3 regions of the Nocardioides sp. dk884 genome follow, and region 1 is predicted to be linked to each of the others. Evidence: predicted binding sites of a transcription regulator. Region 1 holds the regulator's gene; each other region holds the start of a gene.
What was found. The regulator LexA, encoded in region 1, represses DNA repair genes until DNA is damaged. The targets are predictions, from matches to a motif close to TCGAACANNTGTTCGA.

Region 1 (7,056 bases):
GCTCAACGAGAAGACCGTCGTGTTCACCTCCGCCACGCTGATGCTGGGTGGCGACTTCAGCTCGGTGGCGACGAGCGTCGGGCTCAAGCCGTCCGAGCGGATCATCGACGGCTCGCCGACCGCGGCCGCACCGGGGGAGGGCCAGCCCTGGCGGGGTCTCGACGTCGGGTCGCCGTTCGACTATGGCCAGCAGGGCATCCTCTACGTCGCCCGCCACCTCCCGCCGCCGGGGCGCGACGGGCTGGTCAAGGCCCAGCTCGACGAGATCGTGGAGCTCATCGACGCCGCCGACGGCCGGGCGCTCGGCCTGTTCTCCTCGCGCCGCGCGGCCGAGGCCGCGGCCGAGGAGGTCCGCAAGCGGCTGCCGCACCTCACCACGCTCGCGCAGGGCGACGCCCAGCTGCCCGAGCTGGCCAAGCAGTTCGTCGCCGACCCGCACACCTGCCTGTTCGGCACGCTGACGCTCTGGCAGGGCCTCGACGTCCCGGGCGAGACCTGCCAGCTGGTGCTGATCGACCGGATCCCGTTCCCGCGACCCGACGACCCGCTGATGTCGGCGCGGCAGAAGGCGGCCGACAAGGCCGGCGGCAACGGCTTCATGCAGGTCGCCGCCACCCACGCCGCGCTGCTGATGGCCCAGGGCGCCGGACGCCTGATCCGCACCACCTCCGACCGCGGTGTGGTCGCGGTCCTCGACCCCCGACTGGCGACCGCCCGCTACGGCGGCTTCCTCAAGGCCAGCCTGCCGTCGATGTGGACGACCACCGATCCCGGGATCGTGCGCCAGGCGCTGGCCCGGCTCGCCGGCAAGCCGACCGCCTGAGGCTCGCCGTCGACCGTCGGTCGCCGGTCGGCGGTCGGCTCAACGCACCGCGCGAGCGACCAGGGAGAAGCGCCGAGCATCGTCGGTCGGTGTGCCCGCGCAGGAGAAGCGGCTGCCACGCCAGCAGGTGAGCCGGGTGCTGGCGTTGACCAGCGTGACGTCGACGTGGCGCACCCCCGCCAACGGGACGGCGATCCGTCCTGCGCCGGTGCGGTCCAGGGCGACGCGGTGCCGGGTGCGGGTGCCGTCGGCGGCGAGCGTGGTCACCACGGCCGCCGGCGCGCTGGCTCGTGGCGGCAGGTCCAGGCGAAGTCGCAGCCGCCATCCGCGCCCGCGCAGCGTGGTGGCCGGGGTGAGCCGGACACTGGCCGAGGCGAGGTGGTCCAGGCGCACCCGGTGCCGGACGGCGGCCCGGCCGACGCCCAGCGCCGCGACCGGCCGGGCCGCGGGGTAGCCCCGCCCCTCGTCGTACGACGCCGCGGGGGCGAGGTTGTCGGCGGCGAAGCCCGCCAGCGCCGCGGGCAGGGTCGTCCCGCGGGCGCGCAGCACGGTGCTGATCGCGGCCAGGGAGTGGTCCTGGACGTGCGGCCCTGTGGAGTCCGCGGCCTCCCAGATGTCGCGGACCACTGTCGCCAGACCCCCCTGCGCGGTCGGCAGCCGCTCGCCGAGCCAACGGAAGAAGATCCAGCTCCCGTAGACCCGCAGCGCGTCGGCGCGGTCCGCCCGGCCGCGGTCGTCCAGGGAACGCCTCGGCTGGCGCAGCGGGCTGCGGTGCAGGTACTGGCGGTTGTCGTCGACGTCGTCGAACAGCTCGTCCTCGACCCAGGCGGCGGTGGCCTCCATGAGCCAGGCGTCCTGGGTGGCGTCGTAGGCGAACTGCACGGCGTGGAAGTACTCGTGGGCCGCTGTCACCTGGAGGTTCTCCAGCGGCGTGTTGCCCGGGAACTGCGTGCCGTCGTAGTCGTCGTCGAGCACGCAGTAGGCCGCACGGGCGTTGGCGCCGATGACCGGGACAGGAGCGTCGCTCGCGCAGTAGCCGTACAGCCCCTGGTCGCCGATGTCGGCAAGGTAGATGTCCGTGCGGGCGTCACCGCCGAGCGGGCCGTCGCCGAGCGGCGCCCGGTATCCCGCCGACCGCAGGCGCGCGTGCACCGAGACGAGGGTGTCCAGCACCAGGTCGACCTGGTCGGGCACCCCGTTGCCGGAGAGGTCGGCGAGGTCGGGGCTGTCCGCGCTCGCCGGGTTCGACGCCCAGTGCACGCAGAGGACCGCGGTGCAGCGCACCCGCGGTGCGGCGCGAGGGCCCCACCCGTGACCGGCGGGATCCGCGCGGCCGTCGGTGGGTCGGGCGAGCAGGCGTCGCGCTGCGGCGCGCTCGCCGGCCGGCAGGGCATCCAGGGTGAGTGCCAGGTCCCGCAGGGCGATCGTGGCGTCGCCAGCGCGCAGGCCGCTGGACTCGGGGGCCAGCGCGCGGCGTGCCCCGGCCAGGGCGGCCCGGGCCCGGCGCAGCGGCACCGCCTCGGTGGGCACGCTCAGCGGGGTCGTCGCCGAGCCGGTCGCGGGGCCAGCCGAGGGGCCAGCCGAGCGAGGCGGGCCGGGATCGGCGTGTGCCGGGGTCGGGGCGAGGGCGGTGAGGACGGCGAGGCAGAGCGCTGGAAGGCCCAGGGCGCGTGCTCGGCAGGGGCCGGGCGAGGACGGGCGCCGCCGGGCGGCGCGAGGGGCTGGCACGAGGTGATCCTGTCACCCCGTGCCGGCCCGGCTCGGACTCGCCACGGACCCGGCGCGAGGGACCTCAGACCCGGCGCAGGACCGCGGTGACCTTGCCCAGGATCGAGGCGTGGGTGCCGTCGATGGGCTCGTAGGCGTCGTTGTGGGGGAGCAGCCAGACCTTGCCGTCCTTGCGCTGGAAGGTCTTCACGGTGGCCTCGCCCTCGATCAGAGCGGCCACCATGTCGCCGTTGTTGGCGGTCTGCTGCTGGCGGATCACCACGTAGTCGCCGTTGCACACCGCCGCGTCGATCATCGAGTCACCGGAGACCTCGAGCAGGAACAGCTGTCCGTCACCGACCAGCTGACGTGGGAGCGGGAAGACGTCCTCGACCCGCTCCTCGGCGAGGATCGGCCCGCCTGCGGCGATACGGCCCACCACCGGCACGTAGGAGGGGGCCGGCACGCTGTCGCCGATGCCGGTCTCGTCAACCGAGGAGCCCTCGCCCGAGGACATGGCCTTGCGGGCGGCCATCACCTCGGGCAGGAACACCTCCAGGGCACGCGGACGGTGCGGGTCGCGCTTGATGAAGCCCTTCTGCTCGAGGACCTTCAGCTGGTGCGCCACGCTCGAGGAGCTGGTCAGGCCGACGGCCTGACCGATCTCGCGCATGCTCGGCGGGTAGCCGCGCTTCTCGATGCAGTCGGTGATGTGGGTGAGCACCCGCACCTGGCGCGGGGTGAGTCCGGTCGCGTCAGCAGGACCGTCGGGGAGCTCAGCGACCCCGTCGCTCTTCTTCTTGGCCATCTGTGCCTTCCCTCGGGTCGTCGTCCGGGTTGTCCGCGCCTCCGGCGGATCGGGCGTCGTCCCGGGTCCGGTGGCGTGAGGGCCACCGTAGCGACATCCACCCCCAGAGTTCAAACATCTGTTCGAAGTGCGTGTCGCGGGCCTGCCTGCGCGGCCGAGACGGGCGATGCGTCGAACATTCGTTCGCCCAGATGCTTGCGTTCCTCGAACACCTGCTCTAGCGTCGTACATGTGTTCGATCGAACGTCTGGTCGAACGTCGATCCGGTCCCGTTTCGGCGGGACTGTCGGTGGCGGGCGTTAGACATCTTCTCGACGCCGCGATCCGAGGCTGACACCACTTCCCCAGGAGCCACGATGAGCACGCTGAACCCCACGACCATGATCATCACCTCTCGTCCGGCGACCGGCCGGTCCGTGCGGCTGACCCGCCGAGGCCGCGTGGTGGTCTTCCTGTTCTGCGTGGCGGTCCTGCTGGGCGTCGGGTTCGCCCTCGCCGGCGGCTCGATGGCGACGGCGGAGAGGGGCTCGGCGGAGCCCACGGAGATCATCACGGTCGGCACCGGTCAGACCCTGTGGGACATCGCCGCCGAGCTCAGCGACGACGGTGACGTGCGCGAGGAGATGCGCCACATCGAGCGGCTCAACGCCCTCGACTCCACGATGCTCGTCGCCGGTCAGCGCCTCGCGGTGCCCACCAGCTGAGGCACGCCAGACATCGCCGGTCGCCTCGACCCCGACCGGCGAGCAGGGGAAGACAGGGGGCGGAGCCTGATGGCTCCGCCCCCTGGTCGTTCCTCGAGGTCGAGGTCGTTCAGCGGGCCGCGCGTCGTCCGCCTGGCACCGTCGTGCGTGTCGCCGGGGTGCTCGCGGCGACGGGGTCCTGCGTCGGGGCGGCTGCGGGATCGGGCGACGAGGAGGGGCCGGAGGTGAGGCAGAGCTCGCGCAGCAGGCGTGCGATGAGCATGAGGGCCACAAACAGGCAGGCCACGGCGCCGGTCGAGGCGAGCGCCAGGAGCCACCAGCCTCCGGAGTCGCCGCCGCGCGCGCTGGCACCGAAGTCGATCGCGGCGTAGACGAGGTATCCCCAGGCGATGACGGCCAGCGTCACGCCTCCGGCCAGGGCGAGCAGGCGTGGCTGCACCGTCGGAGTCTTCTTGGTGCCCCGCCTCGAACCCGCCCGCTTGCCCTTGCTTGCCACGGGGTCATTGTCGCTGATCGCGCGCCCGGGCGCTCGGCGACCCGCACGTCGACCCCGCCCCTTTTGAGCCACGTCCGTGCGGCGTCCGATTCGCGCCTGATCCGTGCCGCTTGCGGTGTCGCGCCGGCGTCCGGCGAAGGCTGGCAGGGCTCTGACCTGCGGTTTCGAAGGCGGTCCGTACCGGGGGCCTCGATCGTGTCGCGCGGGCTTGCAGAGGATCCGCCGCACGCGTACGGTTACCCCTACATCTAGTACTTACAGCGCTGTAGTTATCCACATCTAGTGCACAGCTCAGCGGCGCAAGACTCACAGATGTGAGTGAGTTCTACACAGCAGACCCCCCGTTATCCACACCCTGAGGCACTTCCGCCCCGGGCTGTTGTGGCGCGCCTGAGAGGAGCCCCGGATGCACTGTCCCTACTGCCGGAACACCGACACCCGGGTGATCGACTCCCGGGTCGCGGACGACGGGGGCTCGATCCGGCGACGCCGCACCTGCGGGTCCTGCGCCAAGCGGTTCTCGACCGTCGAGCTCATGCAGCTGATGGTCCTCAAGCGCTCCGGCGCGAGCGAGCCGTTCACCCGGGAGAAGGCGGTGTCCGGGGTGCGCAAGGCCTGCAAGGGCCGGCCCGTGAGCGAGGACCAGCTCGCCTGCCTCGGTCAGGCGGTCGAGGACGCCCTGCGGCTCGCCGGTCAGGCGGAGATCCCGGCCCACGAGGTGGGCCTGGCGATCCTCGGCCCGCTGCGCGAGCTCGACGAGGTGGCCTACCTGCGCTTCGCCAGCGTCTATCGCGCCTTCGAGTCGGCGGACGACTTCGCCGCCGAGATCGCCACGCTCCGCGCCGAGCGGAGTCCCGGCCAGCCCGCCGCATCGGGCTGACCTCTCGAACAGCCCGGTGCGTAGTGGGGAAGCTGCGCACCGGGCCTTCCACCAGCTTCCCCCGCCACTGTCGGTGCTCGGAGAGACCATCGACAGTGAGAGCACCGACCGGAGCACCACCACAGCATGAGCACCACCACCAGCAGCACGAGCCACGACGCATCAGAGGAGACGGGCATGACGGAGACGGTCACCAGCGCAACCAGGGGGCGCAAGGCCGCGAAGAAGGGCCTGAAGGTCGAGCGGGTGTTCAGCACCGCGGGGGTGCACCCCTACGACGAGATCAACTGGGAGCGTCGCGACGTCGTCCAGACCAACTGGCGCACCGGTGAGACCGTCTTCGAGCAGCGCGACGTCGAGTTCCCCGACTTCTGGTCGGTCAACGCCTCGACCATCGTGACCACCAAGTACTTCCGTGGCGCCGTCGGCACCGACTCCCGCGAGAACGGTCTCAAGCAGCTCATCGACCGGGTGGTGCACACCTACACCAAGGCCGGCCTCGAGAACGGCTACTTCGCCAGCGCGGCGGACGCCGAGGTCTTCGAGCACGAGCTCACCTGGCTGCTCGTGCACCAGTACTTCTCCTTCAACAGCCCCGTCTGGTTCAACGTCGGCACCGAGTCGCCCCAGCAGGTCTCCGCCTGCTTCATCCTCTCCGTCGACGACTCCATGGACTCGATCCTGAACTGGTACAAGGAGGAGGGGTTCATCTTCAAGGGCGGCTCCGGTGCCGGCCTCAACATCTCCCGCATCCGCTCCTCCAAGGAGCTGCTGCGCTCCTCCGGTGGCACCGCCTCCGGTCCGGTCTCCTTCATGCGCGGTGCCGACGCCTCCGCCGGCACGATCAAGTCCGGTGGCGCCACCCGTCGCGCCGCCAAGATGGTCGTGCTGGACGTGGACCACCCCGACATCGAGGAGTTCGTCGAGACCAAGGCGCGCGAGGAGGACAAGATCCGCGCGCTGCGCGACGCCGGGTTCGACATGGACCTCGGCGGCAAGGACATCACCTCGGTCCAGTACCAGAACGCCAACAACTCGGTCCGTGTCTCCGATGAGTTCATGCGCGCCGTGGAGGAGGGCACCGACTTCGGTCTGCGCTCGCGCACCACCGGCGAGATCATCGAGCGCGTCGACGCCCGTGAGCTGTTCCGCAAGATCTCCAAGGCCGCCTGGGAGTGCGCCGACCCGGGTCTGCAGTACGACGACACGATCAACGACTGGCACACCAACCCCGAGACCGGGCGGATCACCGCATCCAACCCGTGCTCGGAGTACATGTCGCTCGACAACTCCTCGTGCAACCTCGCCTCGCTGAACCTGCTGAAGTTCCTCAAGGACGACGACACCTTCGACGGCGAGGTCTTCGCGAAGGCCGTGGAGTTCATCATCACCGCGATGGACATCTCCATCTGCTTCGCCGACTTCCCGACCGAGTCGATCGGTGAGACCACCCGCGACTACCGCCAGCTCGGCATCGGCTACGCCAACCTCGGCGCGCTGCTGATGGCGATGGGTCTGGGCTACGACTCCGACGGCGGTCGTGCGATGGCCGCGACCATCACCTCGCTGATGACCGGCACCTCCTACAAGCGCTCCGCCGAGCTCGCCGCGATCGTCGGCCCGTACGCCGGCTACGCC
Region 2 (7,056 bases), 510 kb from region 1:
ACCCCGAGCCGCCGCCGCCGGGCATGGTCCCCAGCTGCGCCGAGGGCGGCGTGCTGGGCGTGCTGTGCGCCTCGATCGGCTCGATCCAGGTCAACGAGGCGATCAAGCTGCTCACCGGCATCGGCGACCCGATCGTCGGCAAGCTGATGATCTATGATGCCTTGGAGATGGAGTACCGCAAGCTGCGGGTGCGCAAGGACCCCAACTGCGCGCTGTGCGGCGAGAACGCGACCGTCACCGGCCTGATCGACTATGAGTCCTTCTGCGGTGCGATCTCCGACGAGGCCGCCGACGCCGCGGCCGGCTCGACGATCTCGGTGGTCCAGCTCGAGCAGATGCTCAAGGAGCGCGAGGAGGGCACGCGTGACTTCGTGCTCGTCGACGTCCGCGAGCCCAACGAGTACGAGATCAACAAGATCCCGGGCTCGGTGCTGATCCCCAAGGGTGAGTTCCTCAACGGCTCCGCGCTGGAGAAGCTGCCCTCGGACAAGCAGATCGTCATGCACTGCAAGAGCGGCGTGCGCTCGGCCGAGACGCTGGCGATCGTGAAGGGTGCCGGCTTCACCGACGCCGTCCACGTCGGTGGCGGCGTGGTCGCCTGGGTCAACCAGATCGACCCCAGCCAGCCGGCGTACTGATCCCCTGGGCAGGTCCCACCTGCTGCTCACACTGCCCCGCCCGGTCCGCCGGGCGGGGCAGTGTCGCGTCCGGGGCGCGCCGTAACCCGGGCCCGCCTCGCGCGTTGGAACCGCAGACGTCGCGAGCGATCCTCTGAACCCGCTGGGGGGCGGGGAGGGCGCTCCGGGCCGAGTCGGCCCGGAGCGCCACCACCCGGTGGGGGTGGCCTACGGTCGAGGAGTGCGCCACCCCGAGGACTACGTCGAGGCCGTGCTGTCGCTCGTCGAGCAGGTCCCGCCCGGCCGGGTCACGACGTACGGCGCGATCGCGGAGGCGCTCGGCAGGTTCGGCCCCCGCCGGGTCGGCGCGGTGATGGCCGAGCACGGCGCGGCGGTGCCGTGGTGGCGCGTGGTGCGCGCGGACGGCACCGTGCCCCCGGCGCTGGTGGACCGGGCGCGGGAGCACCACCTGGCCGAGGGCACGCCGTACCGCCCCTCCGGCGCCGTCGACCTGCGCATAGCCCGTTGGCCGGACCTAGACCCCGCGCCCCGCGGGCAGTAGGTCCCGCCGACTGCGCACCTCCGCCTCTGCCTGCGCAGACCCTGCGAGACGCATCGTGGAGTCATCAGAGAACGACAAGCCCGAGCAGAGCAGGAGGAGCAGCCATGAACATCCACACCCCGCACCGAGGTCAGCAGCACGGCACCACCTCGCTGCCGGCCCCGGACGTCGTCCACCCCGATCCGGTCGCCCCGGAGACGCCCAACGCCCGTGCCGCCCGCTACATCGGCGCCGTGCTCCGCATCAGCCTCGGCTGGGTCTTCCTGTGGGCCTTCGTGGACAAGCTGTTCGGCCTCGGCTTCGCCACCGAGCGCGACGCCTCGTGGATCAACGGCGGCAGCCCGACGGAGGGCTTCCTCTCCTTCGGCACCTCCGGCCCCTTCGCCGAGACGTTCCGGAGCCTCGCCGGACACACGATCGTCGACGTCGTGTTCATGGTCGGCCTCGCCGGCATCGGACTGGCCCTCATGCTCGGCATCGGTGTCCGCATCGCCGCCGTCTCCGGTGCGCTGATGATGGTCCTCATGTGGGCGGCCGCGCTGTGGCCGGCGAACAACCCCTTCATGGACGACCACCTCGTCTACGCCGGCCTGCTGGTGATGCTCGCCCTCCTCGACAGCGGACGCACCCTCGGTCTTGGCGGACTCTGGGCCCGCCAGCCGCTGGTGCAGCGCCAGCGCTGGCTGATCTGACGCCGTCCGCTCCGATCCGCAGCCGCAGCCCCCGGGACCCTCGTCCCGGGGGCTTTCGTCTGCGTGGGCGCTCAGCGGAACCGGCCGGCGTACTCCGCCACCCGGCGCAGGTCGGCGACGCGTTGCTCCCAGGTGATGCCGACGACGCTCAGCACCGTGCCGGCCGCGGCGATCAGGACCCACTGCGGCGGCGCGGCGGCGTACGGCGCCAGCTCGCGCAGCACCAGCAGCAGCCCGACGCCCGACCCGACGGCGAACGGCGCGTGCCAGCGCTTCCGCACCCCGCCCAGGACGAGCCCCAGGCAGGCGAGCCCGAGCAGGGCCGCGCGCACCGAGGCCGGGTCGCCGACCAGGACGATCAGCAGCGTCGGGACGGTGCCCAGCACCAGCCCGGGCAGGAGCACGCGGGCGGTCGGCAGGCTCGGGTCGCGGTGCAGTGCCCGCAGGCCGAGGAGCACCAGCACCACCGCGCTGGGCAGCGTGTAGGCCTCCGGCGTGCCGACCCCGGCGTCGGCCAGCCGCACCCAGGTCGCCGCGGCGAGCAGCACCCCGCCCACCGCGCTCAGCTCGCGCCGGGCGTGGATCAGGCCGACACCGGTGACCAGGGCGCCTGCCACGCTCAGGTGCACCGCGAGGGACCACGCCGCGTCGGGTGCGGCGAGCACACCGGCGGATGCGACAGGGAGCGCGAGCGCCGCGGCCGCCACCAGCAGGTCGAGGCGGGGCCGGGCCAGGGCGAGCAGCCCGAGGACCAGCAGCACCACCAGGCTCACCACGTGCAGCGGGCTGCCCGTGAGGTCGCCGAGCGCCAGCACCAGCAGACCGGCCGCCCACGGCAGGACCGCCGCGCCGGGGGCCCGGTCCTGGGCGGTGATGGTCCCGGTGAGCGCCACCAGGACCAGCAGCGCGCCGGCAGCCAGGGCGGCGCTCGGCAGGCCCACGAGGGCCGCGGCGGCCAGCACGGTGACGCCCGCGACCTGCCACGTCGTACGTGCCCGGCGTACGCCGAGCGCTCCGGCGATCAGGCCGGGCACGAGGAGGGCAACGACGACCGGCCACCGGGCGGTGCTCTCGAGCGCCACGGTGCCGGCACCCGCGAGGGCGAGGGCCAGGGGGCCGGGCCCGAGGGCACGGCGATCGCGCAGCGCCGGCGCAGCCGCGAGCGCGGCGAGACCGAGGCCCGCGACGGCCGGAACCAGCAGCGCGGGCGCCAGGGGGAGGGACACCGGCGGCATCGGGGCGGAGGCGGGCGAGCCGAAGAGGTTCACCTCGGCCAGGGACCGGGCGGCGGCCGCGGACAGGAGGGTCAGCGCCACCGAGGCGACCGGCAGGGCCGAGGCGACCGCTGCGGCCAGGGGCGCCGGCGCCCAGCGGCGGGGGACCCGGGTGAGCACGCCGCTCCAGACGAGCAGGGCGCCGAGTGCTGCGGTGCCGGCGGTGGAGGCGGGCTCGTCGACCACCGGCAGCGCGAGCACCGCGGTCAGCGTCAGGGCACTGGTCGCCGCGCACAGCTGCGCGAGCGAGCGGTGGCCCGGCACGGCCGCGATCCCCAGCAGCGGGAGGGCGGCGGTGAGGAGGAGGACGGGTCCCGTGGTGCTCGTCCAGAGCGCGCCGAGGGTCGGGTCGTCCAGGCCCCTGGCCGCGCCGGCGCCCAGGAGCGCGAGCCAGGCGGGGACCGCGGCCAGCGCGGCGGCGATCGTGAGCGGTGCCGCGCCGACGCGTCGGGCGCCGGCTGCCACGGCGAGGAGCAGGAGCACCGCGCCGAGCGCGACCGCGCGCACCGAGCCGGTCGCCGCCGCGGTCCCGAGGGCGCACACCAGGATCCCGACCGGTACCGCCAGCTGCGGGGCGACGAGCCGCGCGGGCGGGAGCAGCAGCACCAGCCCACCCGCGGCGAGCGCGGCGCCCGCGGTGGCGAGCGTCTGTGCGCCGGAGGCGCCGGGGGCGCCGGGCAGCCAGCCGGCAGCCGCCGCGCCGAGCACGTCGAGCGCGAGCAGGCCGAGGGCCACCACGCTCAGGGACTCACCGGCCACCCGCAGGCCGCGGTGCGCCGTCCAGGCGCCGGCCCCCGCGCTTCCCGCGGTCAGTGCGAGCAGCACGCCGGTGCGCCCGCCGACGCCGAGCCACGACCAGGCGACGGCCAGGAAGATCACCGCGGCCACCAGCAGGCACAACGCGCCGAGGGAGAGCAGCACCGCCGGCACGGAGGCGGCGCGGACGCCGGTGCGGCGCGGCGTACGAGGTTCACGGGCAGGTGCCGGGTACGCCGTCGCGCCCTCGAGGCGCGAGCCCGCCGCCACCGGGGTGGGGGCCGGTGCGGGGCTGCGGCGCAGCGTGACCAGCAGCGAGTCGGCCTGGCGCAGCGTGGCCTGGAGCTGTGCTGCGACCGGACCGGTGAGCGGCAGCGCGCACGCACCGCACCGCAGCGGCACCGGGCCGAGGGGCGCGGCGCAGTCCGGGCACGTCGTGGGGTCGTAGAAGCGAGGCATGGGGTCATGCCACCAGAGGAGGAGCGGCCGCGGGGAGCGTTCGAGTGCTCAGCCCGCCCTGGGTACGCGTACTCAGGCGGCCGGGCCGTGGTCGGGGTCTCTGCGGTCGGCGCGCCCGAGGGACGGACCAGATCGGCGGACCAGTGAGTAACCAGGAGACTGAGCGACGTGCTGTACCGCGCCCTCCACTCGATCGTCCCGCCCCTCGCCCGCGCGGTCTGGCGCCCGACGGTCCGGGGCCTGGAGAACGTCCCGCGCAGCGGCCCGGTGATCCTGGCCAGCAACCACCTGAGCTTCGTGGACTCCGTGGTGATCCCGGTGGTCGTGCCGCGCACCGTGGTGTTCCTGGCCAAGTCCGACTACTTCACCGGCACCGGCATCTCCGGCGCGATCAGCAGGGCCTGGTTCGAGGGGCTCGGCATGCTCCCGGTGGACCGCGACGACTCCCGCGCCGCCATCGCCAGCCTGGACACCGCGCTGGAGGTGCTCGGGCGCGGCGAGGCGTTCGGGATCTACCCCGAGGGCACCCGCTCGCGCGACGGTCGCCTCTACCGGGGGCGCACCGGCGTCGCCCACCTCGCGCTCACCGCCGGCTGCCCGATCGTCCCGGTCGGCCTGGTCGGCACCGAGCGGGTCCAGCCGGTCGGGGCGCGGCTGCCGCGGATCGTGCCGATCACCGTGGAGTTCGGCCCCCCGATCGAGGTGGCCGGCCGCTTCGACGGCATGCCCCTGGGCAAGGCCCGGCGTCAGGTCACCGACGAGGTGATGTCCGCCGTGCAGAAGCTCAGCGGGCAGGAGTACGCCGGGGTCTACAACGAGCGGACGCCCGAGGTCTGAGCCGTACGAGGTCGCCGTGGGTCGCGGGGCCGGTGGTCGAGCTCGTCGAGACTGGCCACGCCCAGACCGCGGCAGTGATCGATGCCGCACCGGCGGGGTGCAGGAGGATCTCACCATCGCCGCTCACACCGCCGGCTACACCGAGCTGGTCGAGCTCGCCGAACCCGCGCACCCCTGCGGGCGTAGGCGATCGAGGACACCGGCAGCTACGGCGCCCGCCAACTCAACCGTGCCCTTGCGCCGTCGCGATGACCCGCCAGAAGCGTCGAGGCGAGAGAGGCCTCGACGGTCGCGTGCTGGCGCTCGCTGCTCGACCAGCGGTGGTGGCCCGCCACCCGGTCGAGCGTGTCTAGACCTCACAACCCCGCAACCCCGTCGGTCGAACTCGTCGAGCAGGCGGTCCGAGATGCCTGAGATCTCGGTGGAGAAAGCCTTGTCCTCGAACGTGCGTTCGAGTAGAATGAGGCATGGCCGATTCCGAGCTCCCCGACTGCGACACCCCAGCCGCCGTGCTGGCGTTCGCACAGTCGCAGCGGGCTGCGGTGCAGCGGGCCGAGTTCCTGGTCTTGGAGGCCGCTCTGGCGTGGGCGGCGATGCACCCGGCCGAGTCGGTCTCGACGCAGACGCCGACCGTCGGGTGGATCTTCGGCGAGGTGGCGGTGCCCCTGGGTGGTGAGGGGACGCCGCTGGTGGCGGAGTTCGCGCCGATGGCGGCGCTGGGGATGTCGACCGATGCTGCCCGTGCGTTGATCGGGTCCGCGCTCGAGCTGGCGCACCGGCTGCCCCGGACGTGGAAGCAGATGCGTGCCGGCGAGGTCCCGGTCTGGAAGGGTCGCCGGATCGCGCAGCTGACGTTGAGTCTTCCGCCGGACGGTGCCGAGTTCGTGGACCGCCAGCTCGCCGGGACCGTCGGAAAGGTCGGCTGGGCCACCATCGAGCGGCTCGTCGACCAGGCCCGCGTCACCTTCGACCCCGAGGGTGCCGAGAAGCAGCGCCGCGAGGCCGCCGACGGACGCCGCTTCGACGTGCACACCGGCGAGGCGACCCATGACGGCACCGTGCGGGTGGAGGGCGAGCTCGACCTCGCCGATGCGCTCGATCTGGACACCGCGATCCGCCAGGGCGCGGAGGAGCTGGCTGCTCTGGGCGCGACGGAGTCGTTGGACGTCCGACGGTCGATGGCGGCCGGTGAGCTGGCCCGGCGTCAGCTCGCCCTGGACCTGATGGCCGAGGCGGGTGTGGGCGCCGCGTCGGTGGTGAAGCCCCGGCAGGTCGTCATCCACGTGCACCTGTCGCACGCCGCGATCTCCCGTGACGAGGCCGGCATCGCGACGGTCGAGGAGACCCGGTCGATCGTGTCGACCGAGCAGGTCCGCGACTGGTGCAGCGGTGATGCCCAGGTCGTCATCAAGCCGGTGATCGACCTCGAGGCCCATCACCACACCGACGCCTACGCGGTCCCGGACCGGCTCGTCGAGCAGACCGGTCTGGCCCAGCCGGTGTGCGCGTTCCCGTGGTGTGAACGCCCCGCTCGGCGCTGCGACACCGACCACGTCGTCGCCCACGGTGCGGACGGGCCGACCTGCAGCTGCAACCTCGCCCCGCTGTGTCGCCGACATCACCGGGCGAAGACCCACATGAGTTGGACCTACGACAAGACCGACGCCGCGACGTACCTCTGGCGGTCACCCCACGGGCTGCACCTGGTCAAGGACCGCGGCGAGACCCGGCTCGTCACCGCGCACCCGCCGGACGACTGAGGCGTCGGTCGCGCCTGTCGACACGGCGCTCGACCAACAGCGGGCTTGCTCGACCCAGGCGCGGCCACGTGACGCGCTTGGACGACCGCTGCCGTACGG
Region 3 (7,056 bases), 1.9 Mb from region 1:
CACGCTCGCATCGGCGACGAGCTGCAGCGCGCCGTGGTCCTTGGTGGGGGCCTCGACCCGGCGCAGGTCGGGCAGCAGCCGGTCCTGGCCGAACCACTCGGCGTCGTCGGGGTGGTGGACCAGCACCGCGGACCGGGTGGTCGGACGCAGCACGCCGGGCTCGCTGACGCGCCGCCCGACCAGCGAGTTGACCAGCGTCGACTTGCCCGCTCCGGTCGAGCCGCCCACGACGACGAGCATCGGCGCCTCGAGCGTGGTCATCCGCGGGATGACGTAGTCCTCGAGCTGGTCGACGAGCTCGCTGCGGACCGCACGGGGTCCCTCGACACCGGCGAGGTCGAGCGGCAGCACCGCCGCCTGGAGAGCGCCGCGCAGGCGCACGAGCGCGGTCACCATGCGAACGCCCTCGGTGGAGCTCTCGTCGAGCCAGGGAGAGGGCGAGGAGGGGGTCATCGGGTCGGTACCACCTGTCCGGGAAAGGCGATGAACGGGCGCACGGCGCCGATTCTCGCAACGTAGTGCTGACCTCGCTGGGCGAAGTCCGGCGGCGGTGTGCCGCGCAGGTAACGGTGGTGCAGGAAGCCGAGCTCGATCGCGGCCTGCTGGTAGTCACGCATCGCGCGCTCGACCTGCGGCCCGCCGTACGCACGAGCGTAGGCACGGGCCCGGCGACGAGCGCCGAGGTCGACGACCCAGCCGATGTCCGTCGCGGGGATCAGCCCGCGCTGCGCGGCGTCTCCCAGCGACGCGGCGAGCATCCGGCGCTCGGAGCTGCGCGCCCAGATCGCCAGCGCGGCGAGACCGAGCAGTGCCGGGACGCCGAGCACGACGTAGACCAGCATGAACGGACCGATCCCGAAGACGGTGGAGGCGTTCCACAGCCCGTGCGCGAGCACCGCCAGCACGTAGCCGGCCAGCGGCGCCGCCACGCGCAGCGCCGGGGTGCGGGCGCCCACGGCGATCCCGACCCCGATGCCGATGAAGGTCGTGAACAGCGGGTGGGCGAAGGGGCTGAACAGGCACCGCACGACGAACGTCGCGGTCAGCGCCTCGGTGCCGCCGGGGCCGAGGCCGTCGGTCCCGTTGTACGCCGCGGCGAGGTAGAGGATGTTCTCGGTGAAGGCGAAGCCGATGCCGACCATGCCGGCATAGACGATGCCGTCGAGGATGCCGTCGAGCTCGGCGCGGCGCCACCACAGCAACAGCACCAGGAACAGGCCCTTGCAGGCCTCCTCGGTCACCGGAGCCAGGACCGCCAGGTTCTCGGCCTCGCTGAGGCCGCCCACCAGTCCCCCGACCCCGGAGAGCAGGATCGCCGCGGCGGTGGCGACGAAGCCGCCCCACAGCAGCGCCGCGACGAGCAGCCCCCGCGGCTCGGGCTCGTAGCGGTCCAGCCACAGGTAGCACATCACCAGCGGGACGACCGGCAGCGCGGCCAGGACCGTCGCCAGGGCCAGCGTGCCCGGCGCACCGGAGAAGGCGATGAGCAGCAGCATGGCGAGTGCGCCGATGGCGACCAGCACGGCCACGAGGACCGTGAAGGCGACGCTGTCTCGACGGGCTCCCTGCACGGGCCGCAGCCTATCGGCCAACCGCCGTAGACCCCCGGTCGCGGGCGTACAGTCGAGTCGTGACCGAGCAGACGCCCCCCGAGACCGCTCCTGCGACCCCACCTGCGACGGAGTCCCACGACCCGGCCGTGCCGGCGGCGTACGCCGCGTTCATGCGCACCGGCTGGGGCGAGCGCGAGCTGGACCTGCCGCCGCACCCGATCACCCCCTGGGCCGCTGCGCGACGCGCGCGCCTGACCACGATGTTCCCCGGCGAGCGGCTGGTGCTGCCTGCGGGCACCTACAAGGTGCGCGCCAACGACACCGACTACCGCTTCCGCGCCGACACCGCGCACACCTACCTGTCGGGCAACCAGACCAGCGACGCCGTACTGGTCCTGCACGACGAGGAGGCGGTGCTCTACGCGCGGCCCCGCTCCTCGCGCGAGACCGACGAGTTCTTCCGGGACCGCCAGTACGGCGAGCTGTGGGCCGGGCGACGCCCCTCGGTCCACGAGATCTCCTCCTCCCTCGGCATCGAGGTGCGCCACGTCGACCGGCTGGCCGACGACCTGACCCGCGGCAACGCCCCGAAGACCCGGGTGCACCGCGGCATCGACGCACGCGTGGACAAGCTGGTCGCCGGCGACGCCGCGCTCGACGCCGACCTGGCCCGGGTGGTCTCCGAGCTGCGCCTGGTCAAGGACGCCTGGGAGATCGAGGAGCTGCGCGCCGCCTGCGACGCGACCACGCTCGGCTTCGAGGACTGCGTGCGCGAGTGGCCCCAGGTCCTCGAGCACGGCGAGCGCTGGATCGAGGGCACCTTCTTCCGCCGCGCGCGCACCATGGGCAACGACATCGGCTACGACTCGATCGTCGGCGGCGGTCGCCACGCGACCACGCTGCACTGGATCGACAACGACGGCCCGATCGTCCCCGGCGAGCTGCTGCTGCTCGACATGGGCGTCGAAGGGCGCAACCTCTACACCGCCGACGTGACCCGCACGCTGCCGGTCTCCGGCCGCTTCACCCCGCTCCAGCGCGACCTCTACGAGCTGGTGCTCGCCGCCCAGGAGGCCGGCATCGAGGCGGTCCGGCCCGGCGCGCCGTTCCAGGGCACCCACCAGGCCGCGATGTCGGTGCTGGCCCACGGCCTGGAGGACCTCGGGCTGCTGCCGGTCAGCGCCGAGGAGGCGCTCTCCCCCGACAGCCGCGTCTACGCCCGCTGGACGCTGCACGGCACCAGCCACATGCTCGGCATGGACGTGCACGACTGCGGCGCCGCCAGCACCGACGTCTACCCCAAGGGCGACCTCGCCGAGGGCATGGTCCTCACCGTCGAGCCGGGCCTGTACTTCCAGGAGGACGACCTGCTCGTCCCCGAGGAGCTGCGCGGCATCGGCATCCGCATCGAGGACGACATCCTGGTCGGCGCCGACGGTCCGGTGAACCTCTCCGCCGCACTCCCCCGCGCCGCCGACGAGGTCGAGGCGTGGATGGGGCAGCACCAGGGCTGAGCGGGTCGGTGGCTGCCGCCGGTCGGGCGGCAGCCGTCGGTCGAGGTCGTCGAGAGCACGGCCGCCCCGTGGGTCGAGGAGTCTGGCGAACCAAGAGCGGAGTCTCGATAGCCGCTCGCTGGCGCTCGCTGCTCGACCAACGGCATTCCGTCCGTCGAGCGCTGCCCCGTCGGTCGAGCTTGTCGAGATCACGGCCACCCCGTCGGTCGAGCGCTGTCCCGTTGGTCGAGCTTGTCGAGACCAGCGGCAGGGGTACGACGCCCCTCCGCCGGTCGAGCCCGTCGAGATCACCGCCGCCCCGTGGGTCGAGGAGTCTGGCGAACCAAGAGCGGAGTCTCGATAGCCGCTCGCTGGCGCTCGCTGCTCGACCAACGGCATTCCGTCCGTCGAGCGCTGCCCCGTCGGCGAGCTTGTCGAGAGCACGGCCGACGCCCCTGCCTCGTCCCTGAAGTCTTTACCTTCCAGTCTCAGCCAACCCCTTTCTCTCGAACGCACGTTCGAGTAGAATGAGGCGTGGCCTCCCCCGAACTCCCCGACTGCGACACTCCAGCCGCCGTGCTGGCATTCGCGCAGCGCCGCCGGGCTGCGGCCCAGCGGGCGGAGATCGACGTCTTGGAGGCCGCTCTGGTGTGGGCGGCGATGCACCCCGAACAGTCGGTCGCCGACGCGACACCGGCGACCGGGCTGGTCTTCGGCGAGCTGGCCGTCCCGCTCGCTGGTGAGGGTGCGCCGCTGGTGGCGGAGTTCGCGCCGATGGAGTTCGGTGCCGCGATCGGCATGTCGACCGACGCATCCCGTTCGCTCGTCGGGGATGCGCTGGAGCTGGCGCACCGGCTCAAGCGGACCTGGAAGCTGGTCCGCGCCGGCAAGGTCCCGCTGTGGAAGGCCCGGCGACTCGCGCAGCTGACTACCACGCTGCCGATGGACGGCGCGGAGTTCGTGGACCGCCAGCTGGCCGGCTTCGTGGGCAAGATCAGCTGGGCCGGGATCGAGCGGCTCGTCGACCAGGCCCGGGTCGCCTTCGACCCCGAAGGTGCGGAGAAGGAACGTCTCGCCGCAGCTGAGGGACGCCGGTTCGACGTCCACACCGACAAGGCCATCCACGACGGCACCGTCCACGTGGAGGGGGTCCTCGACCTGGCCGACGCGATGGATCTGGACACCGCGATCCGCCAGGGCGCGGAAGATCTCGCCGCGCTCGGATCGACGGAGTCCCTCGATGTGCGCCGCTCCATGGCCGCTGGTGAGCTCGCCCGACGCCAGCTCGCCTTCGACCTGCGGGTGGAGGCGGGTGGGGGCACCGCTTCGGTGGTGAAGCCCCGCCAGGTCGTCATCCACGTGCACCTGTCGCAGGCCGCGGTCTCCCGCGACGAGGCAGGCATCGCGCACGTCGAGGAGACCCGGTCCATCGTGTCGACCGAACAGGTCCGACAGTGGTGCGGCGCTGAGACTCAGGTGGTCGTGAAGCCGGTCATCGACCTCGAGGCCCACCACCACACCGATGCCTACGCCGTCCCTGACAAGCTCGCCGAGCAGACCCGTCTCGCCCAACCGGTCTGCGCTTTCCCCTGGTGTGAGCGCCCCGCCCGGCGCTGCGACACCGACCACGTCATCGCCCATGGCGCGGGACCGAGCGGCGGCCCGACCTGCTCCTGCAACCTCGCCCCGCTCTGTCGTCGACATCACCGGGCCAAGACCCATACGGGCTGGTCCTACGACAAGACCGACACCGCGACGTACCTCTGGCGGTCCCCACACGGGCTCCACCTCGTGAAGGACCACGGCACCACCCATCTCCTCACCGCGCACCCGCCCGACGAGTAGGTCTCGCGTCCCGACCCCGCCCGCACCCCGCCGGCGGGGCCGTATCCCTGCGCTGGCTCGGGTCCTCCCCGGGCGTATCCCTCTGCGCTGGCGACTCGATGTCCGGACTGCGCGCGTCGGCGTTCGCGCTCGACCTGCGGCGCGGTGCTCCGGGTCAGCGAGGGAATGAGCGACCGCAGCTCCCTCGTGGTCACCGCGTCTCGATGGTCGCGGTGATCGCACCGCCCATGCTGGCGATCCGCTCGGCGGCGTCGCCGTCGAGCCGGCCGAGCACGACGATGCCCGGGTAGTAGGACTGGTCACCGTAATAGAGGACGAGGTCGTTGCCCGGGGCGTAGTAGCCCAGGTCCCCGATGTCCGGGTCGGCGCCCTCGGGTTGGCCCTCCAGCGACAGCGGCGCAGGCAGGGGGCCGGTCTTCTCGACCCCCTGGTGGTCGGTCATCTCGAGCGTGACCGGCAGCTGCGCGACGAGGTCGGTGGCCGCGGAGCTGTCCTGCAAGGTGGCGGTAAAGATCTGGCCGCGGACAATGATCTGGATCTGCATCGGATCCTCCAGGTGGTCGTCCGGCTCCGCTGCGGCGTCGGACGAGCTGCGACGGCAGGTGTCCCCCTCGAGTGAACACGCCACGGCGCCACGGCGGGAGTCCTTGGCGAAGGGCGAGCGCCGGTCGGCACCCGGGACCTGCCTCACTCCCGTGAGAGGGTCTGGCCCATGCCGTCACTCGGGCGCGACTTTCGGTGGCTGTGGACGGGGAACGCAGCGGGCAACATGGCCGACGGCGTTGCCTTCGTAGCCATCCCCCTGGTCGCCACGTCGATCACCACCAACCCGACAGTGATCGCCGGACTGGCGCTGGTGTACTCCGCAGTTCGGATGCTCCTGGTCGTGCCTGTGGGGGTCGTCGTCGATCGCGTGGATCGACGGTTGCTCATCTGGCTGCCGAACGTGCTGAGAGGGCTGATCCTCGTTGCGCTGTCGTTGGCCTTCACCGCCGGAATCGAGTCGCTGCTGCTCCTCTACCTCGCGTTTGCCCTCGTCGGCGTGATGGAGATCGCCGCCGACAACGCTGCCCTCTCGGTCTTGCCTGCCCTGGTCGAGCCTGACGACCTGGACCGCGCCAACGGCCGGATCACCACCGCACAGCTGGTCGCCGACGAGTTCGTCGGTCCTCCGTTGGGCGGCTTCCTGTTCGCCATCGCCGTCGCCGCACCGCTCGCCGCGACAGGTGCGTTGTACGCGGCAGCCGGACTCGTGTTCCTGGCGATCCCGCGACAACCACGCCCCGCAAGGACTGACGAAGTCCCGGGCAAGCGCCCGACAATGTGGCGGGACGCGGCGGCGGGGGCCAGGTGGATCCGGGGCCAGCAGCTGCTCCTCGGCCTGGCGATCACGGGAGGCCTCGCGAGCGTCGCCTACATGATGACCTTCTCGATCATCGTGCTCTACGCGACGGACACCCTGGACGTCGGTCCCACGGGATACGGAGTGATCCTCGCCGTGTCCTCGCTCGGCGGGCTCCTTGCCTCCATCTCCACAGCGAGGATGAGGCGGGCCGTCGGATACCGGATCCTGGTTCCCGGCGCACTCGCCCTCGGGGCCATCACGATGCTCGGGCTCTCCGTCACCACGAGCCCCTACGTCGCCGGCCTGCTGCTGGCGGCGTACATCTTCCACGCGACGGTGTGGAACATCTGCGTGGTCTCACTACGTCAACGGCTGGTCCCCGACGACCTGCGTGGACGGCAGAACAGCCTGTTCAAGCTCTCCGGACTCATGGGACTCGTCATCGGGGCTGCGATCGCGGGCCCGATCGCCTCCGCCGCCGGACTTGCCGCGCCCTTCGGGATCGCTGGACTCATCTTCGCCGGATGCACTGCCTACACCTCCCGGCTGCTGAAGCACGAGCCCGAGACAGTGGGCCGCACCGCCATCCCCTAGTGCGCCTCCGCAGCAGCCCGCAGCCGGTCCAGCACGGCACGCACCCGCTCGGCCGGCAGCTTGGTCACCTCGCGGTCGTAGGTGAGCAGCCCGTTGAGCTCGTCCTCCACGTCGCTGACCTGGGTGTAGACGATCGCGGCCAGGCCCTGGCGCACCGCGGGCACGAGCTGGTCGTCGTGGAGCCGCTCGAAGGCCGCGAGCAGGTCTGAGGCGGTGCGCATCTTCC

Region 2: the regulator LexA is predicted to act here: its motif matches at 5,637-5,652, upstream of GFH29_RS14870 (HNH endonuclease signature motif containing protein).
Region 3: the regulator LexA is predicted to act here: its motif matches at 3,553-3,568, upstream of GFH29_RS05930 (HNH endonuclease signature motif containing protein).

The regions. Positions count from the first base shown of each region.
Region 1 is NZ_CP045649.1:3,597,921-3,604,976, reverse strand. It holds gene GFH29_RS17185 (ATP-dependent DNA helicase) at 1-823, shown strand, start outside; gene GFH29_RS17180 (MXAN_6640 family putative metalloprotease) at 863-2,353, opposite strand; gene lexA (transcriptional repressor LexA) at 2,616-3,338, opposite strand; gene GFH29_RS17170 (LysM peptidoglycan-binding domain-containing protein) at 3,695-4,042, shown strand; gene GFH29_RS17165 (hypothetical protein) at 4,152-4,481, opposite strand; gene nrdR (transcriptional regulator NrdR) at 4,945-5,418, shown strand; gene GFH29_RS17155 (vitamin B12-dependent ribonucleotide reductase) at 5,596-7,056, shown strand, end outside.
Region 2 is NZ_CP045649.1:3,092,404-3,099,459, reverse strand. It holds gene moeZ (adenylyltransferase/sulfurtransferase MoeZ) at 1-638, shown strand, start outside; gene GFH29_RS14890 (MGMT family protein) at 859-1,179, shown strand; gene GFH29_RS14885 (DoxX family protein) at 1,284-1,871, shown strand; gene GFH29_RS14880 (SCO7613 C-terminal domain-containing membrane protein) at 1,943-4,360, opposite strand; gene GFH29_RS14875 (lysophospholipid acyltransferase family protein) at 4,529-5,197, shown strand; gene GFH29_RS14870 (HNH endonuclease signature motif containing protein) at 5,665-6,957, shown strand.
Region 3 is NZ_CP045649.1:1,208,142-1,215,197, reverse strand. It holds gene GFH29_RS05945 (GTPase) at 1-396, opposite strand, end outside; gene GFH29_RS05940 (PrsW family intramembrane metalloprotease) at 450-1,571, opposite strand; gene GFH29_RS05935 (aminopeptidase P family protein) at 1,631-3,067, shown strand; gene GFH29_RS05930 (HNH endonuclease signature motif containing protein) at 3,581-4,891, shown strand; gene GFH29_RS05925 (cyclophilin-like fold protein) at 5,082-5,435, opposite strand; gene GFH29_RS05920 (MFS transporter) at 5,604-6,830, shown strand; gene GFH29_RS05915 (glycoside hydrolase family 2 protein) at 6,827-7,056, opposite strand, start outside.